Linked DNA regions of Pigmentiphaga aceris. The protein of the gene in region 2 interacts with the protein of the main gene of each other region in a pairwise test. Links are inferred from orthologs where the notes say so. Each region holds a gene or a part of one and is shown on either strand. Other genes may lie near its edges. The genes, in order: lpdA and odhB.

The links.
Region 1: the proteins of odhB (region 2) and lpdA interact in binary tests that used the Escherichia coli proteins (3 or more experiments, as listed by UniProt). The link is inferred for Pigmentiphaga aceris from one-to-one orthologs.

Annotation. Positions count from the first base shown.
Region 1 is NZ_CP043046.1:1,979,526-1,991,360, forward strand. What follows is about bases 8,974-11,835. They hold lpdA (dihydrolipoyl dehydrogenase), read left to right. Parts: upstream 8,974-9,440; coding sequence 9,441-11,231; downstream 11,232-11,835. Other genes in these bases: aceF (dihydrolipoyllysine-residue acetyltransferase), read left to right, coding at 8,974-9,424; folC (bifunctional tetrahydrofolate synthase/dihydrofolate synthase), read left to right, coding at 11,422-11,835. Also shown: FXN63_RS08325 (M3 family metallopeptidase), read right to left, coding at 1-490; bifunctional methylenetetrahydrofolate dehydrogenase/methenyltetrahydrofolate cyclohydrolase FolD, read right to left, coding at 584-1,444; FXN63_RS08335 (response regulator transcription factor), read right to left, coding at 1,625-2,245; FXN63_RS08340 (PAS domain S-box protein), read right to left, coding at 2,242-4,617; aceE (pyruvate dehydrogenase (acetyl-transferring), homodimeric type), read left to right, coding at 4,921-7,632; more of aceF, read left to right, coding at 7,736-8,973. UniProt on the Escherichia coli protein: Lipoamide dehydrogenase is a component of the glycine cleavage system as well as of the alpha-ketoacid dehydrogenase complexes.
Region 2 is NZ_CP043046.1:2,351,383-2,363,141, reverse strand. The notes cover bases 5,894-8,679. They hold odhB (2-oxoglutarate dehydrogenase complex dihydrolipoyllysine-residue succinyltransferase), read right to left. Parts: upstream 8,006-8,679; coding sequence 6,782-8,005; downstream 5,894-6,781. Other genes in these bases: FXN63_RS10095 (2-oxoglutarate dehydrogenase E1 component), read right to left, coding at 8,122-8,679; lpdA (dihydrolipoyl dehydrogenase), read right to left, coding at 5,894-6,766. In the rest of the region: FXN63_RS10125 (LysR family transcriptional regulator ArgP), read left to right, coding at 1-792; FXN63_RS10120 (DUF6678 family protein), read right to left, coding at 933-1,391; FXN63_RS10115 (TonB-dependent siderophore receptor), read right to left, coding at 1,536-3,770; cell division protein ZapE, read right to left, coding at 4,055-5,146; more of lpdA, read right to left, coding at 5,339-5,893; more of FXN63_RS10095, read right to left, coding at 8,680-10,986; FXN63_RS10090 (YceI family protein), read right to left, coding at 11,212-11,759. UniProt on the Escherichia coli protein: E2 component of the 2-oxoglutarate dehydrogenase (OGDH) complex which catalyzes the second step in the conversion of 2-oxoglutarate to succinyl-CoA and CO(2).

The DNA.
Region 1 (11,835 bases), 370 kb from region 2 along the record:
GTGCCGAGATGTCGGCAAAGCGTTCACGCTGGGCAGGCGGCAGTTCCACGCCGCTCAGACGGAAGCCGCGCAGGGCCAGGTCGACAATGCGCTTGCGGGTCGGCGACATGGCGGCGTATTCCGCCGATTCAGCCAGACGCTTGTATTGCAGATACAGGCCTTCATGCAGGCCAACCCAGGTCCAGAACTCGGACACGGCGGGCAGGCTTTCGTTGTAGGCCTCGCGCAGTTCGGGGGTATTGACGACGGAATTCAGGTGGCCAGCGGCAGACCAGGCGCGCGACAGGCGCTCGCTGACGTCGTCGAGCGCATCGACGATGTTGTCCCAGGTCGGGGGCAGGGCCGGGTCTGCGGCGCGTTCGACCGCTGCACGGGTGCGCGCGATCAGTTCATTGATCGCCGGGGCGATGTGTTCGGGGCGGATTGCGTCGAAGGCCTGCAGGTCACGTTCAGCAAACAGGGGATTGTCGGCAAGGCTTGCGTCGGTCATCGTCTCATCCACAAAAAGTTCAGGTCGGGCGGGCGGCGTCCGGCTGGCGATCGATGGTTGCTGCGCGTGTGCACAGCCCCCATCGATGCAGAATCAGGCCGCAGCGTCAGCGGCGCGTTCAGCCGCCTCGACGGTATTGACCAGCAACATGGCGATGGTCATGGGGCCGACGCCGCCAGGAACCGGGCTGATCCAGCCTGCGGTTTCCGATACACCAGCGAAGTCCACGTCACCAGCCAGCTTGCCGGCCTCGTCGCGGTTGATACCCACGTCGATCACCAGCGCGCCCGGCTTGACCATGTCGGCGGTCAGCGTGTTGCGACGTCCGACGGCAGCGACCACCACGTCGGCCTGACGCGTGTGATACGCCAGATCCGGCGTCGCACTATGGCAGATGGTGACGGTGGCATTGGCTTGCAAGAGCAGCAGGGCCATCGGCTTGCCGACAGTGTTGCTGCGGCCGATCACGACCGCGTGCTTGCCACGCAGGTCCATGCCGGTGCTTTCGATCAGCTTCATGCAGCCATAGGGCGTGCAAGGACGGAAGCCCGGCAGGTTGGCAACCAGTTCGCCTGCGCTCAGGGTGGAATAGCCATCGACGTCTTTCTTGGTCGAGATCGCCTCGATCACCTTGCTGGGATCGATGTGACGGGGCAGGGGCATCTGCACCAGAATGCCGTGAATTTCAGGTGCGTTGTTCAGGTCGTCGATGCGGGCCAGCAGCTCGGCTTCCGTCATCGTGGCCGGGTAGGTTTCCATCACGGAATACAGACCGGCGTCGGCGCAGGCCTTGACCTTGTTGCGCACGTAGACCTGGGATGCCGGATCTTCACCCACCAGCACCACCCCCAGGCCGGGCCGATGGCCACGTGCGGTAAGCGCAGCGGTGCGTTCGGCAACCTCGGCACGAATGGTTCGGGACAATTGGGTTCCGTCGATGATGCGGGCAGTCATGGCAGTCAAGCTCTACGTTGGTCGTGCGTGGGGTCTGAAGGGATAGAACGAATTCGGGGACGTGCAAGGGGGCAATGAGAGCGGTGCTGTCAAATGCCAGGGCAGCCAGGTGCCGGCAGTCGCCAGGATGCGCGGTTCGGATCGGCCGTCTGCGTGACGACAGATCCGAACCGCGCCATCTCAGGCGGCGGGCTTGTGCAGCGCAACCTTCATCAGGTCGGCCACGGTGGTGACTTGCAGCTTTTCCATGATGTTGGCGCGATGCGCTTCCACCGTCTTGATGCTGATGCCCAGGTCATCGGCGATCTGCTTGTTCAGGCGACCGGCAACGATGCGTTCCAGCACTTGCTGTTCACGCACCGTCAGGCGTGCCAGCAGGGCTTCGTGACCACGGCGGGTGGCGTCTTCCGCAGCGCGGCTGACGGCTTGTTCCAGCATGTTGGCGATGATCTGGCGCAGATCGGCTTCGTTGAAGGGTTTCTCCAGGAAGTCGACTGCACCTTTCTTCATCGTCGACACCGCCATCGGCACGTCGCCGTGGCCGGTGATGAACACGATCGGCAGCGACGAACGACGGGCGATCAGGTGTTCCTGCAACTCAAGCCCGCTCATACCGGGCATACGCACGTCGACGATCAGCACGCCGACCAGGTTCGGGTCGTAGTCGGACAGGAACCGCTCCGCACTTTCGTAGCTGCGAACGCGATAACCGTTGGCTTCGAGCAGCCAACGCAGCGAATCGCGTACGGCCTCGTCGTCGTCGACAATGAAAACCGTGCTGTTCTGCGGGGGGACACTCATACCGTTTGCTCCTGGGTGGGCGGGGTCGATGCCGGGGGATGTACCGGTGCGATCCAAGGAAGGGTGAAGCGGAAGATCGTTCCGCCGGTCGGATTGGCTTCGGCCCAAAGCCGGCCGTGATGGAATTCGATGATGGTGCGACAGATATTCAGCCCCATGCCCATGCCTTCGGGTTTGGTGCTGAAGAACGGTTCGAACAGTCTCGATGGGTCGATATCACCCAGTCCATGGCCCGCGTCGATCACGGCAACTTCCACGTGATCCTGACGCAGGCTGGCCATCACGGTCAGCTCGCGTTTGGCCGAATCCTGCATGGCTTCAAGGCCATTTTTTAGCAGGTTGAGCAGGACTTGCTCGATAAGAATCGGGTCGGCCTGTACATCGGGCAGCCATTCGGGAATGCGTTTGATGATGCCGATGCTGCGTTTTCGTGCATCGATTTCGGCAAAGCCTACCGCGTTGTCGACAATCGCGGGGATCGTCACCCGCTGGCGCTTGGGCTCGCTGCGTTTCACGAATTCACGAATGCGACGAATGATCATGCCGGCACGTTCGGCCTGCGCGGTGGTCTTTTCCAGCGCGGGCAGCAACTGCGCCGGGTCGGTCATGCCTGCCCGCACGCGGGCAACCACCCCCATGCTGTAGTTGGCGATCGCCGTCAGCGGCTGATTCAGCTCGTGCGCCAAGGACGAGGCCATTTCACCCATGGTGATCAGGCGGCTGGTCAGTTGAATCTTTTCCTGCTGCGCAATCGATGCTTCCTCCGACGCGCGACGCTCGGTGATGTCACGCGCCACCTGCATGCGCACGCGACGGCTGTCCACCCATTGCAAGGTGCGGTGGCGAACTTCGAACCAGCGCTGTACCGAAGCCGAGTACACCTCCACGGCTTCATCGGTGAAACGACCGCGACGACCCGCCGACAATTCATCGTGGCCGGTGGCCTGTGAACTGAACACACGCCGATAGGTGCGGTTCGCAAACAGCAGTTCCGAGCCTTGCGGAGTGTCTGCCGTTACCGAGATGGCATCGTCCAGGCCTTCCAACACTGTCATGAAACGCTCGTGGGCGGCAGCCAGCGCTTCACGGACCCGCTTGGGTTCCGTGATGTCGGTCATCGACGTCATCCAGCCGGTCTGCACACCACGCTGATCCAGCAGGGGCGATACATACAGGCGTGCGGTGAAGCGCGATCCATCGCGGCGTTGCGCGTCCATTTCCAGACCGCTGGTAGGCGTGCTGCCAGACAGCAGAATGTCCATCAGGCGTTTCTGGATGTCGTGCTGGTCGGGCGGCCAGTAGGGATACGGCGGGCTGCGGCCCAGCAGGTCGGACTCATCCCAGCCGATCATGCGACAGAAGGCCGGGTTCACATAGGTGATCTTGCCTTCCATGTCGATCACACGCATGCCGGTCAGCATGGAGTTTTCCATCGCGCGACGGAACGATGTCTCGGCGATCAGGGCTTCTTCGGCCTGCGAACGGAAGCGCGTGTGACGCCATAGCGCCAGCAGGCTCCACAGAATCACTGCCGACAGCGACACCACCACCCAGACCAGCATGGTCTGCGAGGTTTCCGTCTGCGTGCGGTACGCGTAAGCACGCACGATCATGCCATTGCCTGGCGGATCGATCGGCAGTTCGTAGACGTGGCGCGCATCGCCCGCCGTGCGCGGCGAGGGCGTGGAGAGCTGACGGCCAGCGTCATCGAACAAGGACACGCGGTAGCGTCGCGCGGTTTCCTGCGGCACCAGTTGCTGCAGGATTTCATCCACGGAATACACCGCTGCAACCGTGCCCAGGAAACGATTGTTCTGGGTCACGGGGATGTGCAGATCGAAATACATGTCGCCGTCGAGCCCGCGGTAGGGCACCGAATACGCGCCCCGACGACTGTCGCGGGCGGTATCGAAGGCCTTGGCCGCGTCGTCTTCGCGCTGGCCGGGAGCTTCGAAATGCGATGACCTGACGCCACGACGCGTGGACGTTTCCGACCAGCGCGTCAGCTGGTTTTCATCCAGCCAGGCCAGCTGGACGATTTCCGGGTGTTCACCCAGCAGCGCACGGGCTTCATCGACAAACCGGTTTTCGGTCATGGTGGCGCGCGTGCCTTCGCGGGCCAGGCCACCCAGGCGATCGCGTGCTGCCAGCATGCGCAGCCGGACCGACTGCTGCGCCCAGTCCACATCGCGGACCAGGGTGCCGTAGCGTTGGGCGTCATCGCGGGCGTCGAGCCACCACAGGATGGAACCCATGACACAGACGAACAAGCCAAGCGCGATGGCTGGCGTCAGCCAGTACCAGTTGCGGCGGCGAAGGTTTACTTGTTCGCGGAAGGGGGCCGGAATATTCGGCGGGCTGACGTGAGACATGGGCGCTAAGTTTACGCACAATCACCCGGCCGACAGGGGGCTGGCAGGGCATGGATTAACGCGGATCATGCCATGATCTGCAATATTTCACATTACGAAAAAACGTATCGCAACGCGAAATTTATATTGCGGCTGCCTTTCGACGCTTTTAGAATCCGAGCCGGGATCGTCCGGGCAGCTTTATGCGCCCGGCAATGATACAAAGAGGGCCCCGCAAGGGTCCCTTGCGTCGCACGACGACGCACCGAGATTCGCACCGTGCATCTGGCGGACGAAAAAGATTCAGAGCCACAGGAGACATTAATGTCTGCTCTTCCTCACCCCGGTGCCGACGCTTCGTCGGCGGCTAACGACGACGACACTCTAGAGACGCAAGAGTGGCTTGATGCCTTGGAGGCCGTGCTCGACCGCGAAGGTCCCGAGCGCGCGCACTACCTGCTTGAACGCTTGATCGACCAGGCTCGTCGCTCCGGCGCACATATTCCGTATTCCCCCAATACCGCCTACGTCAACACGATCCCGCCGCATCTCGAGACCCCGCATCCGGGCAACCTCGAAATCGAAGAGCGCATCCGTTCGTACGTTCGCTGGAACGCCATGGCCATGGTGGTCAAGGCCAACAAGCTCAACCCGCCCGATGGCGGCGATCTGGGCGGCCACATTGCCTCGTTCGCGTCGCTCGCGAACATGATCGGCATTGGTCAGAACCACTTCTGGCACGCTGACCGCGAAGGCCGTGGCGGTGACCTGGTGTACTTCCAAGGTCACTCGTCGCCCGGCATCTACGGTCGCGCCTACCTGGAAGGCCGTCTGTCGGAAGACCAGTTGCTGAACTTCCGTCAGGAAGTCGATGGCAAGGGCCTGTCGTCCTACCCGCATCCGAAGCTGATGCCCGAGTTCTGGCAGTTCCCGACCGTCTCGATGGGCCTGGGCCCGCTGATGGCGATCTATCAGGCGCGTTTCCTGAAGTACCTGCACGCCCGCGGCATTGCCGACACCAGCAACCGCAAGGTCTGGGTCTTCTGCGGCGACGGCGAAATGGACGAGCCGGAATCGCTGGGCGCAATCAGCCTGGCCTCGCGCGAGAAGCTCGACAACCTGGTGTTCGTGATCAACTGCAACCTGCAGCGTCTGGACGGCCCGGTGCGCGGCAACGGCAAGATCATCCAGGAACTGGAAGGCGAGTTCCGCGGTAGCGGCTGGAACGTCATCAAGCTGATCTGGGGTGGTTACTGGGACCCGCTGCTTGCCAAGGACAAGGAAGGCATTCTTCGCAAGATCATGGAAGACACCGTCGACGGCGAGTACCAGACGTACAAGGCCAATGACGGCAAGTTCGTGCGCGAGAACTTCTTCGGCAAGCACCCGAAGCTGCTGGAAATGGTCAGCCGCATGAGCGACGAAGACGTCTGGCGTCTGAACCGTGGCGGCCACGATCCGCACAAGGTGTACGCCGCCTTCGCCGCTGCCGACAAGACCGTTGGCCGTCCGACCGTGATTCTGGTCAAGACCGTCAAGGGCTACGGCATGGGCCGCGCCGGTGAGTCGCTGAACCCGACCCACCAGCAGAAGAAGCTGGACATCGACACGATCCGCGAATTCCGCAACCGCTTCAACATCCCGGTGCCGGACGATCAGCTCGAAGCGCTGCCGTTCTTCAAGCCGGCCGACGACACGCCGGAAATGCAGTACCTGCACGAGCGTCGCAAGGCGCTGGGTGGGTTCCTGCCGTCGCGCCGCACGGTTGCCGAAGAGAAGCTGACTGCCCCCGCGCTGGACACCTTCAAGGCCGTGCTGGAGCCGACGACCGAAGGCCGCGAAATCTCGACCACGCAAGCCTTCGTGCGCATTCTCACGCAGCTGCTGCGTGACAAGACGCTGGGCCCGCGTGTCGTGCCGATCGTACCCGACGAGTCGCGCACCTTCGGTATGGAAGGCATGTTCCGCCAGATCGGTATCTATGCACCGGAAGGCCAGAAGTACGTGCCGGTCGACAAGGCCCAGGTGATGTACTACCGCGAGGCCAAGGACGGTCAGATTCTGGAAGAGGGCATCAACGAAGCGGGCGCATTCAGCTCGTGGATTGCTGCGGCGACGTCGTACTCGTCGAACAACCGCATCATGATCCCGTTCTACATCTACTACTCGATGTTCGGGTTCCAGCGCGTGGGCGACCTGGCCTGGGCAGCGGGCGACATGCAGGCACGCGGCTTCCTGCTGGGCGGCACCGCTGGCCGGACCACGCTGAACGGCGAAGGTCTGCAGCACGAAGACGGCCACAGCCATGTGTTCTCGTCGACAATCCCGAACTGCGTGTCTTACGACCCGACGTTCGCGCATGAACTCGCCGTGATCATCCAGCGCGGCATGAAGCGCATGGTGGAAGACCAGGAAAACGTCTTCTACTACATCACCGTGATGAACGAGAACTACGCGCATCCGGGTCTGCGCGAAGCCGACATCGAAGGCATCAACCGCGGCATGTACATGCTGAAGGAAGCTGCTGGCGGCAAGCATCGCGTTCAGTTGCTGGGTTCGGGCACCATCCTGCGTGAAGTGATGGCTGCTCAGGACATGCTGCAAGAAGACTGGGACATCGCTGCCGACGTCTGGAGCGTGACCAGTTTCACCGAGTTGCGCCGTGATGGTCTGGACGCTGACCGCTTCAACCTGCTGAACCCCACCGACACGGCCAAGGTGCCGTTCGTGACGGAACAACTGGCCAAGCACGAAGGTCCGGTGATTGCGTCGACCGACTACATGAAGTTGTTCGCCGACCAGATCCGTCCGTTCATGCCGCGCAATCGCGGTTATCGCGTGCTGGGCACCGACGGCTACGGTCGTTCGGACTTCCGCGCGAAGCTGCGTGAGCACTTCGAAGTGGATCGTCGTTTCGTCGTGGTTGCTGCCCTGAAGTCGCTGGCCGACGAAGGCACGATCCCGATGAAGACGGTTGCCGAGGCGATCAAGAAATACGGCATCGACGCTGACAAAGCCAACCCGCATTACGCGTAATGCATCGATGAAATGACCCGGACACCCGCCGTGGGCCTGATGGCCTCGGCGGGTGTGTGTTCGAGCTGGCGCAGAAAGCGCTGGCATCGCTGGAGACACAAGAATGAGCAACGTGATCGAATTGAAGGTGCCGGACATCGGCGACTTCAGCGAAGTGGAAGTGATCGAAGTGCTGGTCAAGGTTGGCGACACCGTGGCGGCTGAGCAAAGCCTGGTGACGGTCGAATCGGACAAGTCCTCAATGGAAATTCCGGCATCCGAAGCGGGTGTCGTGACGGCTATCGCTGTCAAGCTGGGCGACAAGGTCAAGCAAGGCACCGTGCTGGTGTCGATCGAGCCGGGTGCTGCAGCTGCTGCCGCACCGGCAGCCGCGCCTGCACCGGCAGCGGCTCCTGCGCAGGCTGCTGCTGCGCCGGCACCTGCACCCGCACCTGCTGCGGCCGCTCCGGTTGCCGCACCCGCGCCTGCCGCTGCCCCCAGTGGCCCTGTGACCATCAGCGTGCCGGACATCGGCGACTTCGCCGAAGTCGAAGTGATCGAGCTGCTGGTCAACGTTGGCGACGAAGTGAAGGCTGAGCAAAGCCTGGTGACCGTCGAGTCCGACAAGTCGTCGATGGAAATCCCGTCGTCGCAAGCTGGCAAGGTCACCAAGCTGCTGGTGAAAGTTGGCGACAAGGTCAAGCAGGGTTCGCAACTGGTTGAGCTGGAAGCCAGCGCTGGCGCTGCTGCTGCCGCTGCGCCTGCCCCCGCTGCTGCGGCCCCGGCACCTGCCGCCGCTGCTGCTGCACCGGCACCTGCACCGGCCGCCCCCAGCACGCCTGCGGTCGTCCGCACGCCGCCGGTGCAAGCCGTGGAAGACCCGTCGGCACCGAAGCCGCATGCATCGCCTTCCGTGCGCAAGTTCGCACGTGAACTGGGCGTTGATCTGCGTCGTGTGACCGGTACCGGTGACAAGGGCCGCATCACACCGGACGACGTCCGTGCATTCGTGAAGCAAGCGGTAGCAACCGCTGCCCAACCGGCTGCTGCTGCGGCCGCGTCGGGTGACGGTGGTGCCGCGCTGGGTCTGTTGCCCTGGCCGAAGGTTGATTTCACCAAGTTCGGTGAAATCGAAGCCAAGCCGCTGTCGCGCATCAAGAAGATTTCCGGTGCCAACCTGCACCGCAACTGGGTGATGATCCCCCACGTCACGAACAATGACGAAGCCGACATCACCGAGCTGGAAGCCCTGCGCGTCGCGCTGAACAAGGAAAACGAGAAGGCTGGCGTCAAAGTCACGATGCTCGCCTTCGTCATCAAGGCCGTGGTTGCTGCCTTGAAGAAGTTCCCCGAGTTCAACGCTTCGCTGGACGGCGACAACCTGGTCTACAAGAAGTACTTCCACATCGGCTTTGCGGCCGATACGCCCAACGGGCTGGTTGTGCCGGTGATCCGCGACGCCGACAAGAAGGGCGTGTTCGAACTCGCCAAGGAATCCAGCGAACTGGCCAAGAAGGCCCGTGACGGCAAACTGTCGCCGGCCGAAATGCAGGGCGGATGCTTCTCGATCTCGTCGCTGGGTGGCATTGGTGGCACGAACTTCACCCCCATCGTGAATGCGCCGGAAGTCGCGATCCTCGGCCTGAGCCGTTCGGCGATGCAGCCGGTGTGGGATGGCAAGGCCTTCCAGCCGCGCCTGATGCTGCCGATGTCGCTGTCCTACGACCACCGCGTGATCGACGGCGCATCGGCCGCACGCTTCAACGCCTACCTGGGCGCCGTGCTGGCGGACTTCCGCCGCGTGCTGCTGTAAGCGCCAAGGAGCTGCGATGAGCAACGTTATCGAAATCAAAGTACCGGACATCGGTGACTCCCAGGACGTGGAAGTCATCGAGATACTGGTCGCGGTCGGCGACACCATCAAGGCCGAACAAAGCCTGGTGACCGTCGAGTCCGACAAGTCCTCGATGGAAATCCCGGCAACGCAAGGCGGCGTGGTCAAGGCGCTGCGCGTGAAGCTGGGCGACAAGGTCAGCGAAGGCTCGGTCCTGCTGGAAATCGAAGCGGGTGAAGCGGCAGCCGCTGCGCCTGCACCGGCTGCTGCCAAGGCCGAAGCGCCTGCGGCTGCTCCCGCTGCTGCGCCTGCCAAGGCTGCGGCACCGGCACCGGCCGCCGCACCTGCGCCCGCAGGCAGCTACAGCGGCAAGGTCGATGTTGAAGTCGACTTGGTCGTGCTGGGCTCCGGCCCTGGCGGTTACGCCGCTGCCTTCCGCGCGGCCGACCTCGGTCTGTCCGTTGCCTTGGTGGAACGTTATCCGGCGCTGGGCGGTGTCTGCCTGAACGTCGGTTGCATCCCGTCCAAGGCCTTGCTGCACACCGCTGCCATCATCGATGAAGCACGTGCACAAGCTGCGCACGGCGTGAGCTTCGGTGAGCCCACCATCGACCTGGACAAGCTGCGCTCGTTCAAGGACGGCGTGGTGGCCAAGCTGTCCGGCGGCATCGCCGGCATGGCCAAGTCGCGCAAGGTGAAAGTGGTGCAAGGCACCGGTGCTTTCGTTGATCCGTATCACATGGAAGTGGACGGCGAAGCTGGCAAGCAAGTGGTGAAGTTCAAGCAGGCGATCATCGCTGCTGGCAGCCAGCCCGTCAGCCTGCCATTCGCGCCGAAAGACCCGCGCATCGTCGATTCCACCGGCGCGCTGGAATTGCGTCAGCAGCCGGGCAAGATGCTGATCATCGGCGGCGGCATCATCGGCCTGGAAATGGGCACGGTGTATTCCGCGCTGGGCGCACGCCTGGACGTGGTCGAAATGCTCGACGGCCTGATGCAAGGCGCTGACCGTGACCTGGTCAAGGTGTGGCAGAAGTTGAACGCACCGCGCTTCGACAACATCATGGTCAAGACCAAGACCACGGCGATCGAAGCCCGCGAAGACGGCATTTACGTCACCTTCGAAGGCGAAGGCGCACCGAAAGAACCGCAGCGCTACGACCTGGTGCTGCAAGCCGTGGGCCGCACGCCCAACGGTAAGAAGATCGGTGCCGAGAAAGCCGGTGTTGCAGTCACCGACCGTGGTTTCATCGACGTCGACAAGCAGATGCGTACCAACGTGCCGCACATCTTCGCGATTGGTGACGTGGTTGGCCAACCGATGCTGGCCCACAAGGCCACGCACGAAGGCCACGTTGCCGCCGAAGCCGCAGCAGGCCACAAGGCCTACTTCGACGCCCGTGTGATTCCGTCGGTGGCCTACACCGATCCGGAAGTGGCATGGGTCGGCGTGACCGAAGACGAAGCCAAGAAGCAAGGCCTGAAGGTCACCAAGTCGGTGTTCCCGTGGGCAGCTTCCGGCCGCGCGATCGCCAACGGCCGCGACGAAGGTTTCACCAAGCTGCTGTTTGACGAGACCACCCACCGCATCGTCGGTGGCGGTATTGTCGGCACGCATGCTGGCGACCTGCTGAGCGAAATCGTGCTGGCCATCGAGATGGGTTCGGACGCGGTAGACATCGCCAAGACCATCCACCCGCACCCGACCCTGGGTGAATCGGTGGGCCTGTCGGCTGAAGTCGCCGAAGGCAGCTGCACGGACTTGCCGCCGGCTCGGAAGAAGTAATTCTTCTGCGGTTTGGCAGTAAGTGAAACGCCTGGCTCATGCCAGGCGTTTCTGTTTCTGGGTTTGGTGCGCGATTGTCCATCCCTTGCCCGCACCCCGGCCGTCGCAAATCCCCACAGCACATCGGGGAATGCCCCGTGCTCCCCATGCGATACTTCGCCCCTGCTCATTCCCCGGTCGATCACGTTTCATGACCTCGCTGACCCCCGCCGTGCCTGCCCCCGATTCCCGCCCGACCGCTACCAGCCCGCTGGCCACCTGGCTTGCCTACCTGGAGTCGATTCACGCCCGTCCCATCGACATGGGCCTGGACCGTGTGCGCGAGGTGGCTGCGCGGATGGAATTGAACATCGAGGCCGTGAAGATCGTGGTCGGCGGCACGAACGGGAAGGGCTCGACCTGTTCCATGCTTGAGGCCATTTTGCTGGCGTCTGGCTACAAGGTCGGCCTGTACACCTCGCCGCACCTGGTGGATTTCAACGAGCGCGCCCGCATCAACGGCGAACTCGCTACTGACGCAGAACTGACCGAACAGTTTGCGGCTGTCGACGCCGCACGCGGCGAAGTGTCGCTGACCTACTTCGAACTGACCACGCTTGCCATT
Region 2 (11,759 bases):
TCCCAGCGCATCAAGTCGCTGGAAGACCGCTTGGGGCAGGTACTTGTCGTGCGGCAGACGCCCTGCCGACCGACACCTGCCGGTGAACGCTTGCTGCGGCGCGTGCGCCCCATGCAGGCGCTGGAAGCCGAAGCCCTTGCCGACTTTCTGCCCGACGCGCCTGCGGCCTCCGCACGCACCATTCCGATTGCAGTGAATGACGACTCGCTGCACACCTGGTTCGTCGCCGCACTGGCGCGCCTGCACGAAGAACACGGCTACCTGTTCGACGTGTATGTCGACGATCAGGATCACACGCTTGAACTGCTGCGTAGCGGTGCGGTGTTGGGTGCGGTGACCGCCGAAGCCACAGCATTGCAAGGCTGCAATGCGCAGTTGCTTGGCACCATGCGTTATCGCGCCATTGCTTCACCAGCGTTTGTCGCGCGCCATTTCCCGGAAGGGGTGAATGCGGCTGCGCTGGCCCATGCACCGATGATCGTTTTTAACCGCAAAGATGCATTGCAATGGCGTTTCGTGCGACGCATTACTCGCGCCCGGATCACACCGCCCGTGCATTACCTTCCGTCGGCGACCGGCTTTGTCGAGGCCGCCGCACGTGGTCTGGGCTGGTGTCTGGCACCGGAATCGCTGATCGAACATGCGCTGGCAGCGCAGACGGTGGTGAACATCGATGCCGCGCGATGGCTGGACCTGCCACTTTATTGGCAGCATGCCGCCGTGCGTTCCAGCACCTTGCAGCAGCTCGGTCGGGCCATGCAGGACGCGGCGGCAATCGCCATGCTGCGCTGACTATCGACCCGCGTTACGCCTCAGGTTGTCGCACCACCCAGCAGCGTGCGCCCCGTCGTGTTCCAAGCGCGGTTCGTTGCGCAAGCGCGCAAACGTGTCGCCCGCCACTGGATGAAAATCGAATCAAGATCACACCGGGATCAAGCCGACATCGATCCCGAGCTGTGTCCGTACAGCACAAAAAAACCATCTTGTTCGATCACCGGAAGACCGACCTGCTTCAGCAGTGCGATCACTTCACCAGCGCAGTCCAGTATCTCTGGGGCAATCAAGCGGCCCCGGTTGCGTCTGAATCGGGGTGCGATCTTCAGCCACTCGATATGCAAGCCCAAACTCGCCTCCGGCGTGCAAGCCCAATCGCCCCAATAGTCAGGCGCGTGGGGAAAATTCACCGGACAAGGCAGGTCGTTGAATACATCCTTGCTTTGGTACGCAGGCGGAAAAGGCAGCGCACGCATACCCACACAGAGTTCGCGCCACTTCGTATTGTTCATGTGTGACGCCAGACCGCGCTGCGTCAGAATGGCGCGGACGCGCGTCTTCTGCCTGGCGTCATCAAGCAGATACACGGGGGTTGAGTTGATCGTTGCTATTGGCATCCGTCGATTATGCAATGACCGATGATCGTCAGTCGGTGACCTGACAGCTTCGCCACATGCAAAAACGCAGCGCCGGACTCGCGTCCAGCACTGCGTTTTTTTCCCATCAGCTGGGCCAGCGCTTCACACTGACCCGACACCGATTTAGAAGGTGTAGCGCACGTTCGCTTTCACAGCGCGCTGATAACCGTAGTAGCACCAGTCGAAGTCACCCAGGCAAGATGCCACGTGGGTCTTGTCGAACAGGTTGCTGATGTTCAGCGACGCGTTCCAGCCCTTCAGCTGCGGATTCACACGGCCCAGGTCTACGTCCAGCAAGGCATCGACCAGCACACGGCTCGGCGTCTTGTACAGGTTCGAGGTGCTGGTGTAGGTGGAACCGACATAACGCAGGCCGGCACCGAAGCCAACACCTGCCAGCGGGCCTTCCTGCACTTGGTAGCGTGCCCATGCAGATGCCTGGTGGGTCGGCAGCGAACCAGGGGTCTTGCCTTCCAGATTCACGCCAGCAACGGCAGAATTGTCTTTGGTGTAGACGTTGTCGCTGTACGAGTAACCGGCAATCAGGCTCAGGCCGCGAACCGGTTCGGTACGCGCTTCCAGCTCCAGGCCACGCGTGCGCACTTCACCGGCTGCGATGTTGCAGCGCGCACCATTGCACAGGTGGGTGGGGTCCGGATCGGTGGTCGTGGTGTTCTTGCGGCGCACGTCATACAGCGCGGCCGTGAACAGGGAACGCGAACCAACCGGCTGATACTTCACGCCAATTTCGTTCTGCTTGCCACGGATCGGTTCGAACGGCTGGCCGTTGAAGCCGGTGCCGCTTTGCGGTTCGAACGATTCGCTGTAGCTGGCGTATGGCGCAATGCCGTTATCGAACAGGTACAACAGGCTGGCGCGACCGCTGAAGGCTTCTTGCTTCAGGCCGGTGCTGGTGACGCGGTTGTTTGCGATCGTGCGCGTGGTGTTGCTGGTGGTGGACCAGTCATAACGGCCACCCAGGGTTGCCGTCAGGCGACCGAACTTCATCTGGTCTTGCACGTACAGGCCGCTTTGGAAAGCCTTGGCCAGTGCGTCGGCGGTGAAGGCCGGGACCGGGATCTGCATGAAGTTGTTCGGACGGAAGACATTCAGCGCCGGTGCACCACCGTTGACACCGCTGCCCGACAGCGTCGAGGTCTCGGTGCGCTGGTAGTCAAAGCCTACCAAGGCGGTGTGCGACAGCGGGCCGGTGGCGAACTTGGCTTGCAGGTTCTGATCGATGGTGAATGCATCGATTTCCACATTGGTGGCAATGGCCGAGCGGCGAATCAGCGAATAGTTCGGGGCACCATCGGCGTAACCACCGCTGTAGATGCTGCGGTAGATACCTTCAGCCTTCTGGTAGCGCAGGCCTTGGTGGAAGCTGAAGGTGTCGTTGAAGCGGTGATCGAACTGATAACCGATCGATGCGTTCTTGCGATCGCTTTTTTCGAAATTGGCATCGCCGTCGTAGAAGCTCGACGGCAGGTAATAGCCATCGGGCGCGCGGTACAGGCTGCGCACACCAGGCACTGCGCCGTACGAACCCATGTCGGGATCGCGCTGGAAGTTGGCCAGCACGGTCAGCGTGGTGTCGGGCGTGGCCTTCCACGTGAACGACGGGGCGATGAAGTAGCGGCGTTCTTTGGTGTGGTCGATCTGACCATCGGCGGCATAGGCCAGGCCGGTGACGCGGAACAGCAGCTTGCCTTCCTTGTCCAGACGATCGCCGTAGTCAAAGCCCAAGGAACGGTTGCTGTAGTTACCCAGACCGAACTGGATTTCGCGCACGCCGTCTTCCGTCGGACGCTTGCTGATCATGTTGACGATACCGCCGGGGCCACCCTGGCCGTACATCACCGACGACGGGCCCTTGAGCACGTCGATGCGTTCAAGGCGGTAGCCGTCCACCTGGGGCAGCGCGTCGCGGCTGCCCGGGTTGCGCAGGCCATCCAGATAAGAGCTGGCGCTGAAACCACGCACGGTGAACTGGTCCAGGCGGGTGGCGGTTGCGCCACGCGTTTCCACGGCAACACCCGGGGTGTAGCGCAGCATCTGGTTCAGGCTTTGTGCGTTCTGTTCGCGGATCTGGTCGCGCGTCACGGTGGAGATCGATTGTGCGGTCTCTACGATCGGCGTGTCCGTCTTGGTGCCAGAGCTGCTGTTGCGAACCACGTAGCCCACGGTAGGCGCGGTTGCCGTCTCGGCGGTGTCCTCTACCGTCACAACCGGCAAGGTGCTTGCGCGGTTGGTGGTTGCCGGGGGTGCAGTCTGCGCGTGTGCGGCGGGTGCGGCAGCAACGGCAGCCCAGGCTGACAGGGCAATGGCAAGTGCACGGGCACCGCTGGAAAGCGGCATGCGTGCTTGCTCGATAGAGGACGGGAACAAAAGACTATCTCCAAAGACAGATCGACAAGGCATTAACTAATCGTTAATGATTTCCGCAATGATAATTACTATCAATACGGAACTAAAGAATAGTCAGATTGTCGTCAGGGTCTTTGTTGCTCTTTGTCTCTTGAAAGCGACGTTGGGCGTGAAAACCAACGCGAATCGTCGCTGGGCACAGGTAGAACAGCCCAGCGACGGGCAGCGATCAGTGCGCTTGGGTCAGACGGCTGCGCAGTGATCTTGCATGGACATCACAAGGACGTGGCGTCGCGGCGCTGCGCGTCCAGATACTCACGCGATTGCATTTCCAGAATGCGCGACACCGTTCGGTGGAACTCATTGGCCAGGGCACCCTCGGTGTACAGCTCCTCGGGTTCGCACTCTGCCGACATGATCAGCTTGACCTTGTGGTCATAGAACACGTCGATCAGCCAGGTGAAGCGTCGTGCTTCAGACGCCTGGCGCGGCCCCATGCGCGGTACACCCGACAAGATCACGGTCTGGAAGCGGCTGGCCAATTCCAGGTAATCGTTCTGTGAACGCGGGCCACCGCACAAGGTGGCGAAATCGAACCACACCACACTGCCTGCCAAGGCATGCGCGTGAATCTCGCGATGTTCGACGTGCAGAATCGGTTCCTGCGGCGCGGTGTCGGCAAGCTGGTTGAAGGCGGTCTGCAAAGCAGCATCTGCTTCGGCATTCAGCGGCGTGTGATACAGCTGCACCTGCTCCAGCGCACGACGTCGGTAGTCCACGCCTGCGTCTACGTTCAGCACATCCATCTTTGCCTTGATCAGCGCAATCGCGGGCAAGATGCGGTCACGGTGCAATCCATCGGTGTACAGCAGCGACGGTTCGTAGTTGGACGTCATCACGAACGACACGCCATGCTGGAACATGCCCTGCAGCAAGCGGTGCAGAATCATGGCGTCGGCCACGTCGGACACATGGAATTCGTCAAAACAGACCAGTTGATAACGCTCGGCCAGACGGCGCGCGACTTCATCCAGCGGGTCTTGCGTGCCCTTGACCTCATCAAGTTCACGATGAACGCTGCGCATGAATTCGTGGAAGTGCACACGCGTCTTGCGATCGATCGGCACCGTGGCGTAGAACGAGTCCATCAGGAAGCTCTTGCCGCGCCCTACCCCGCCCCACAGGTACACGCCCCGTGGCGATTCGGGTTTGCTGCGCAGAAAGCGCATCAGGCTTTTCTGCTGGCCTTGGTAGGCAACCCATTCCTCGTAGAAGCGCTGCAAGCGCTCGATGGCGGCACGCTGGGCCTCGTCCTGCTGGAAGCCACGTTCGGCCAGCATGTTCTCGTAGTACTCGCGTACGTTCATGGGCGACTCTTTGAATGCACTCGGGAGGAGTTCGAGCGATGCGCCGTCATCGACGACTGCCAGTCATTGAATGGCGACTGATCGACGACGCAAGAAAAAAGGAAGGCCGAATTGAAAAGACCCCGGCGCGACGCACCGGGGTCTGCAAAAGCCGCGCCCGGGTACCTGCCCCGGGATCGCAGCCTTCGGCGCTTAGAAGTTCAGCGACCGCTTTTCAACGGCCAGCGCCGCTTCTTTCATCGATTCCGACAAAGAAGGATGCGCGTGGCAGATACGACCGATGTCTTCCGACGATGCACGGAATTCCATCGCGACCACGGCTTCTGCGATCAATTCAGATGCTTGCGGGCCGATGATGTGCACGCCCAGGATTTCGTCGGTGGTGGCATCAGCCAGCACTTTCACGAAGCCGGTGGTGTCACCCAGCGCGCGCGCACGACCGTTGGCCAGGAACGGGAAGTTGCCGGCCTTGTAGGCACGACCCGAAGCCTTCAGGGCTTGTTCGGTCTGACCGACCCACGCGATCTCGGGGCTGGTGTAGATCACCCACGGCACGGTGTTGAAGTTCACGTGGCCGTGTTGGCCCACGATACGCTCGGCAACCGCCACGCCTTCTTCTTCGGCCTTGTGTGCCAGCATCGGGCCACGAACCACGTCGCCCACTGCCCAGACGTTCGGCAGGTTGGTCTTGTTGTCTTCGTCAACGGCGATGAAACCGCGTTCGTCGAGCTTCAGGCCAACCGTGTCAGCGCCCAGACCGTTGGTGTTCGGCACGCGGCCGATCGACACGATCAGGCGGTCGAAGGTAGCGGATTGCGCGGCACCGGCTGCGTCGGTGTAGTCCACCGTCACAGACGATTCCGACGGCTTGATCTCGCCGATCTTCACACCCAGGTTGATCTTCAGACCTTGCTTGGTCAGCTGCTTCTGGGCTTCCTTGGCGACCTGCTCGTCCACTGCAGCCAGGAAGGCCGGTAGTGCTTCGAGGATGGTCACTTCCGCGCCCAGACGACGCCACACGCTGCCGAGCTCCAGACCGATCACGCCCGCGCCGATCACGCCCAGGCGCTTCGGCACTTCCGACAGGTTCAGTGCACCATCGTTCGACAGGATCACCTTCTCGTCGAAGGCTGCGCCCGGCAGGGCACGTGCGTTCGAACCGGTGGCCACGATGACGTGCTTGGCAACCAGTTCTTCCGGTGCTGCGCCGTCAACCTTGATGCCCCAACCGCCTTCAACCTGTGCCGTGAACGATGCCAGGCCGTGGAAGAAGGTGATCTTGTTCTTTTTGAACAGGAACAGGATGCCATCGTTGTTCTGCTTCACGACGGTGGCCTTGCGGCCAACCATCTTGGCCAGATCGACCGACACGTCACCAACCGAGATACCGTGGTCGGCGAAGTGGTGTTGTGCCTGCTCGACGTGTTCCGACGATTGCAGCAGTGCCTTCGACGGAATGCAGCCGACGTTGGTGCAAGTGCCGCCGGGTGCCGGGCCGCCCTTGGCATTTTGCCAAGCGTCGACGATGGCGACCGTCTGGCCGAGTTGGGCTGCGCGGATCGCGGCTACATAACCGCCAGGACCTGCGCCGATGACGACTACGTCAAATTGCTTTGCCATGATGTCCTTATCCCCTTAGATCTCGAGCAACAGACGTTGCGGATCTTCCAGGGCTTCCTTCATTGCGACCAGGCCCAGGACGGCTTCGCGGCCGTCGATGATGCGGTGGTCATACGACAGTGCCAGGTAGTTGATCGGGCGGATGACGATCTGGCCGTTTTCGACAACCGGGCGATCCTTGGTGGCGTGCACGCCCAGGATGGCCGATTGCGGCGGGTTGATGATCGGGGTCGAGAAGAACGAACCGAACACGCCACCGTTGGAGATCGAGAAGGTGCCGCCGGTCAGGTCATCCAGACCCAGCTTGCCTTCCTTGGCCTTCTGGCCAAATTCAGCGATCTTCTTTTCGATGCCGGCCAGCGACAGCTGGTCAGCATTGCGCAGGATCGGCACAACCAGGCCACGCGGGCTGCTTACTGCGATGCCGATGTCGAAGTAGCCGTGGTAGACGATGTCCTTGCCGTCGACCGATGCGTTCAGCAGCGGGAACTTCTTCAGGGCAGCAACGGCGGCCTTGACGAAGAAGGACATGAAGCCGAGCTTCACGCCGTGTTCTTTTTCGAACTTGTCTTTGTACGAATTGCGCAGGTCGATGACCGCCTTCATGTTCACTTCGTTGAAGGTGGTCAGGATGGCGTTTTCGGCTTGCGATTGCAGCAGACGCTCTGCCACGCGAGCGCGCAGACGGGTCATCGGCACGCGCTGTTCCGGACGGCCATCGACCAGGGTCGTGGCGTCAACGGAGGGCGCAGCAGCCTTGGCAGCAGCCGGAGCCGGTGCGGAACCAGCGGCCAGCACGTCACCCTTCAGGATGCGGCCGCCCTTGCCGGTGCCGTCGACCGATGCTGGGTCGATGCCCTTGTCGGCCAGCAGCTTGGCAGCAGCGGGCATGGCGATCGAGGTGGCGGGTGCGGGTGCAGCGGCGGCAGCAGCCGGTGCCGGGGCAGCAGCAGCGGGAGCCGGTGCGGCGGCGGCCGGAGCAGCAGCGCCTGCGGTAGCGGCGGTGTCGATGCGCGCCAGGACCTGGCCCGAGGTCACGGTTGCGCCGTCACCTTGAACGATTTCCGACAGCACGCCAGCGGCCGGTGCCGGCACTTCCAGCACGACCTTGTCGGTTTCGACTTCGATCAGGATTTCGTCGATTGCAATGGCTTCGCCCGGCTTCTTCTTCCAGGTCAGCAGGGTCGCTTCTTCGATGGATTCGGAGAGCTGGGGGACTACAACGTCGATCAATGCCATGTCTGTTTCTTCCGCGAGATATTCAATCGAGACGGGGCCGGCGCAATGCTTGCAAACCGGCCCTTCCGGGGCATCGTCCGCCAGTCAATGGACCAGGCGGGACGATGCAGGCGTCATTACTTGGTGAGCACAAAGCCCTTGAGGCGGCCGAAGGCTGCTTCAAGCAAGGCCTTCTGCTGCTCTTGGTGCTTCGACATGTAGCCGACTGCCGGCGACGCCGACGCTGCGCGTCCGGCGTATGCAAGCTTCTGACCATCTGCCATGTTTTCGAGCAGGTGATGCTGCACGTAGAACCAGGGGCCCTGATTCTGCGGCTCGTCCTGCACCCAGACCACTTCCGCCAGCTTCGGATACTTCTTCAGCTCGGTGGCGATGGCCTTGTGCGGGAACGGGTACATCTGTTCGAGGCGGATGACCGCGACGTCGTCGATGGCGCGTTCACGACGCGAGTTGACGATGTCGTAGTACACCTTGCCCGAGCACAGCAGCACGCGCTTGACGCGGTCCGCGGCGATCGTGTCGTCGGTTTCGCCGATGACGGTCTGGAAGTGGCCGTTGGCCAGTTCGGACAGCGGCGAACCAGCGTCCTTGGCACGCAGCAGCGACTTCGGCGTGAAGATCACCAGCGGCTTGCGGAACGGGCGGATCATCTGACGGCGGATCAGGTGGAAGATCTGCGCGGCATTGGTCGGCTGGACCACTTGCATGTTGTTGTCGGCGCACAGCTGCAGGAAGCGCTCGATACGTGCCGACGAGTGCTCCGGGCCTTGGCCTTCGTAGCCGTGCGGCAGCATCAAGGTCAGGCCGGACTGACGGCCCCACTTGGCTTCGCCCGAGCTGATGAACTGGTCGATCACGACCTGGGCACCGTTGGCGAAGTCGCCGAACTGGGCTTCCCAGATGACCAGGGTGTTCGGATCAGCGGCCGAGTAACCGTACTCGAAGCCCATCACGGCTTCTTCCGACAGCACCGAGTCGATCACCACGAACGGTGCCTGACCTTCGGAGATGTTCTGCAGCGGGATATACACGCCATCATCCCAACGCTCGCGCTTCTGGTCGTGCAGCACGGCATGGCGGTGGGTGAAGGTGCCACGGCCCGAATCCTGACCGGTCAGACGGATCGGGTAGCCCGATGCCACCAGGCTGGCGAAGGCCAGATGCTCGCCCATGCCCCAGTCGAGGTTGATTTCGCCGAGTGCCATCTTGCGACGGTCGGCCAGCACTTTTTCAACGATCGAGTGCGGCTTGAAATCTTCCGGCACGGTCGTGATGCGTTCGCCCAGGCGCTTGAGTTCAGCCAGCGGAATCGCGGTATCGGCCGCGTCGGTCCACTTGCGGTTCAGGAACTGCGACCAGTCGATGGCGAACTTGCTCTTGTAGTCGGTCAGGACCGGGTCGACAGTGTGACGACCTTCGTCCATTGCCGCGCGGTATTCCTTCACGTACTCGTCGCCGCCGTCAGCAGCGATCACGCCTTGCGTGGCCAGCTTGTCGGCGTACAGCTTGCGCGTGCCCGGATGCTGACCGATGCGCTTGTACATCAGCGGCTGGGTCAGTGCGGGGGTGTCTTGCTCGTTGTGGCCCAGCTTGCGGAAGCAGACGATGTCCACAACCACGTCCTTGCGGAATTCCTGACGGAAGTCGAGCGCCAGTTCTGTTGCCAGCACCACGGCTTCCGGATCGTCGCCGTTCACGTGGAACACAGGCGCTTCGATCATCTTGACCACGTCCGAGCAATACAGCGTCGAACGCGAATCGCGCGGATCGGAAGTGGTGAAACCGATCTGGTTGTTGATGACGATGTGAACCGTGCCGCCCGTGCCGTAGCCGCGGGTCTGTGCCAGGTTCAGCGTTTCCATCACGACGCCCTGGCCTGCGAAGGCCGCGTCACCGTGCACTTGCACCGGCAGCACTTGTGCGCCGACGGCGTCGCCGCGACGTTCCTGACGTGCCTTCACGCTGCCCTCGACCACCGGGTTCACGATTTCCAGGTGAGACGGGTTGAACGCGAGCGACAGGTGGACCGGGCCTCCCGGGGTCGACACGTCGCTGGAGAAGCCTTTGTGGTACTTCACGTCACCAGCGGCCAGCGTTTCGTCGTACTTGCCTTCGAATTCTGCAAACAGGTCCTTGGGCATCTTGCCCAGGGTGTTCACCAGCACGTTCAGACGGCCACGGTGAGCCATGCCGATGATGACTTCCTGCACGCCACGCGTACCGGCGTGCTGGATCAGGGCGTCCATGGACGCGATGAAGCTTTCGCCGCCTTCCAGCGAGAAACGCTTCTGGCCGACGTACTTGGTGTGCAAGTAACGCTCAAGGCCTTCGGCTGCGGTCACGCGGCCGAGAATGTGCTTTTTCTTGTCTGCATCGAAGGCCGGGGTGGCCAGCGTGCTTTCCAGACGTTGCTGGATCCAGCGCTTCACCGACGGATCGGAGATGTGCATGAACTCTGCGCCGATAGAGGCACAGTAGGTCTGGCGCAACGCCTTCACCATGTCGCGCAGCGTCATGTGCTCGGCGGTGGTGAAGTAGGTGTTCGTTGCCGAGAAAACCTTGTCCATGTCGGCTTCGGTCAGGCCGTAGAACGACGGCTCCAGTTCCGGCAACATCGGACGTTCCTGACGTTGCAAGGGGTCGAGCACCGCCCAGCGGCTACCGAGGAAACGGTAGGCGGCAATGATCGACTGCACGTGCACCTGCTGGCTGGCAACCGACAGATCGGTTTCAGCGGCGGGACGGGTCAGGAGGGTATTGGCGCGAGCGCGTTGAACAAACGATTCGATGACGGGCGCGTGGGCCTGGTCACGGGTCGACTCGTTGCCGTCAACGGCGGGGGAATGCTGAAGCTGATCGAAGTAGGCGCGCCAGTTGTCGGGCACCGAACCAGGATTGTCGAGATACGCGTCGTAGAGTTCTTCTACGTAGGGCGCATTACTTCCGAAAAGGTATGAGGAAGGATCTAGAGCATGTGTCATGAATTGCGCTTCACCGTGACGGGTGTTTCACCCGGTAGATGCAGGATGGACCTTCCGCGGCACGGCTTAGCCGGATAGCGGATCGCAGGTGTTGCAGAAGGCGGCGTGACTTATAAAGCCAGTGTTTTTGGCCAGGCGTCTAAAACGCCGACAAGGATAGCACCGACCAAGGGCTATCGCATGTAGACGTCGGGCCTTTTTATACGCGAAACGACAGGAATTACCCTATTTTTTCTGCGTCGCTTCGATCTGGATGTTGAGCGCGACCTCGGGTTTGAACCCCATGTTCAACGCAAAGTTCAAACCAAAATCGCCACGGTTGAAATTGCCGGTGGCATCAGCACCGCAAGTAGGTGCCTTCGTCATCGGGTTTTCCATGCATTTGAAGCTATTTATCGTCAATACAAGGGGTTTGGTCACGCCCATCAGCGTGAAGTCGCCTTCCACTTTGCTGGGAACATCACCCTTGAACTCGGTGATCTTGCCGCGATAGGTTGCCGTGGGGAATTTGGCAACATTGAACATGTCGGCAGCCTTCGCGTGCTTGTTCATCTCTGCGTGACCGAAGTCGATCGACGTTGTATCTACGGTAATGTCGACCGAACCGGTCTTGGCTGCCCGATCAAGCATGATCGTGCCGGCGGTCTTGGTGAACTTGCCGCGCCAGGTAGACAGACCGCCCATGTGATCGGCGGCAAAGCTTGGGTAGGTATGATCGGGATCGATGTCGTAGTGAACGGGTGCAGCCAAGGCAACGCCTGCCGGCGACAGGA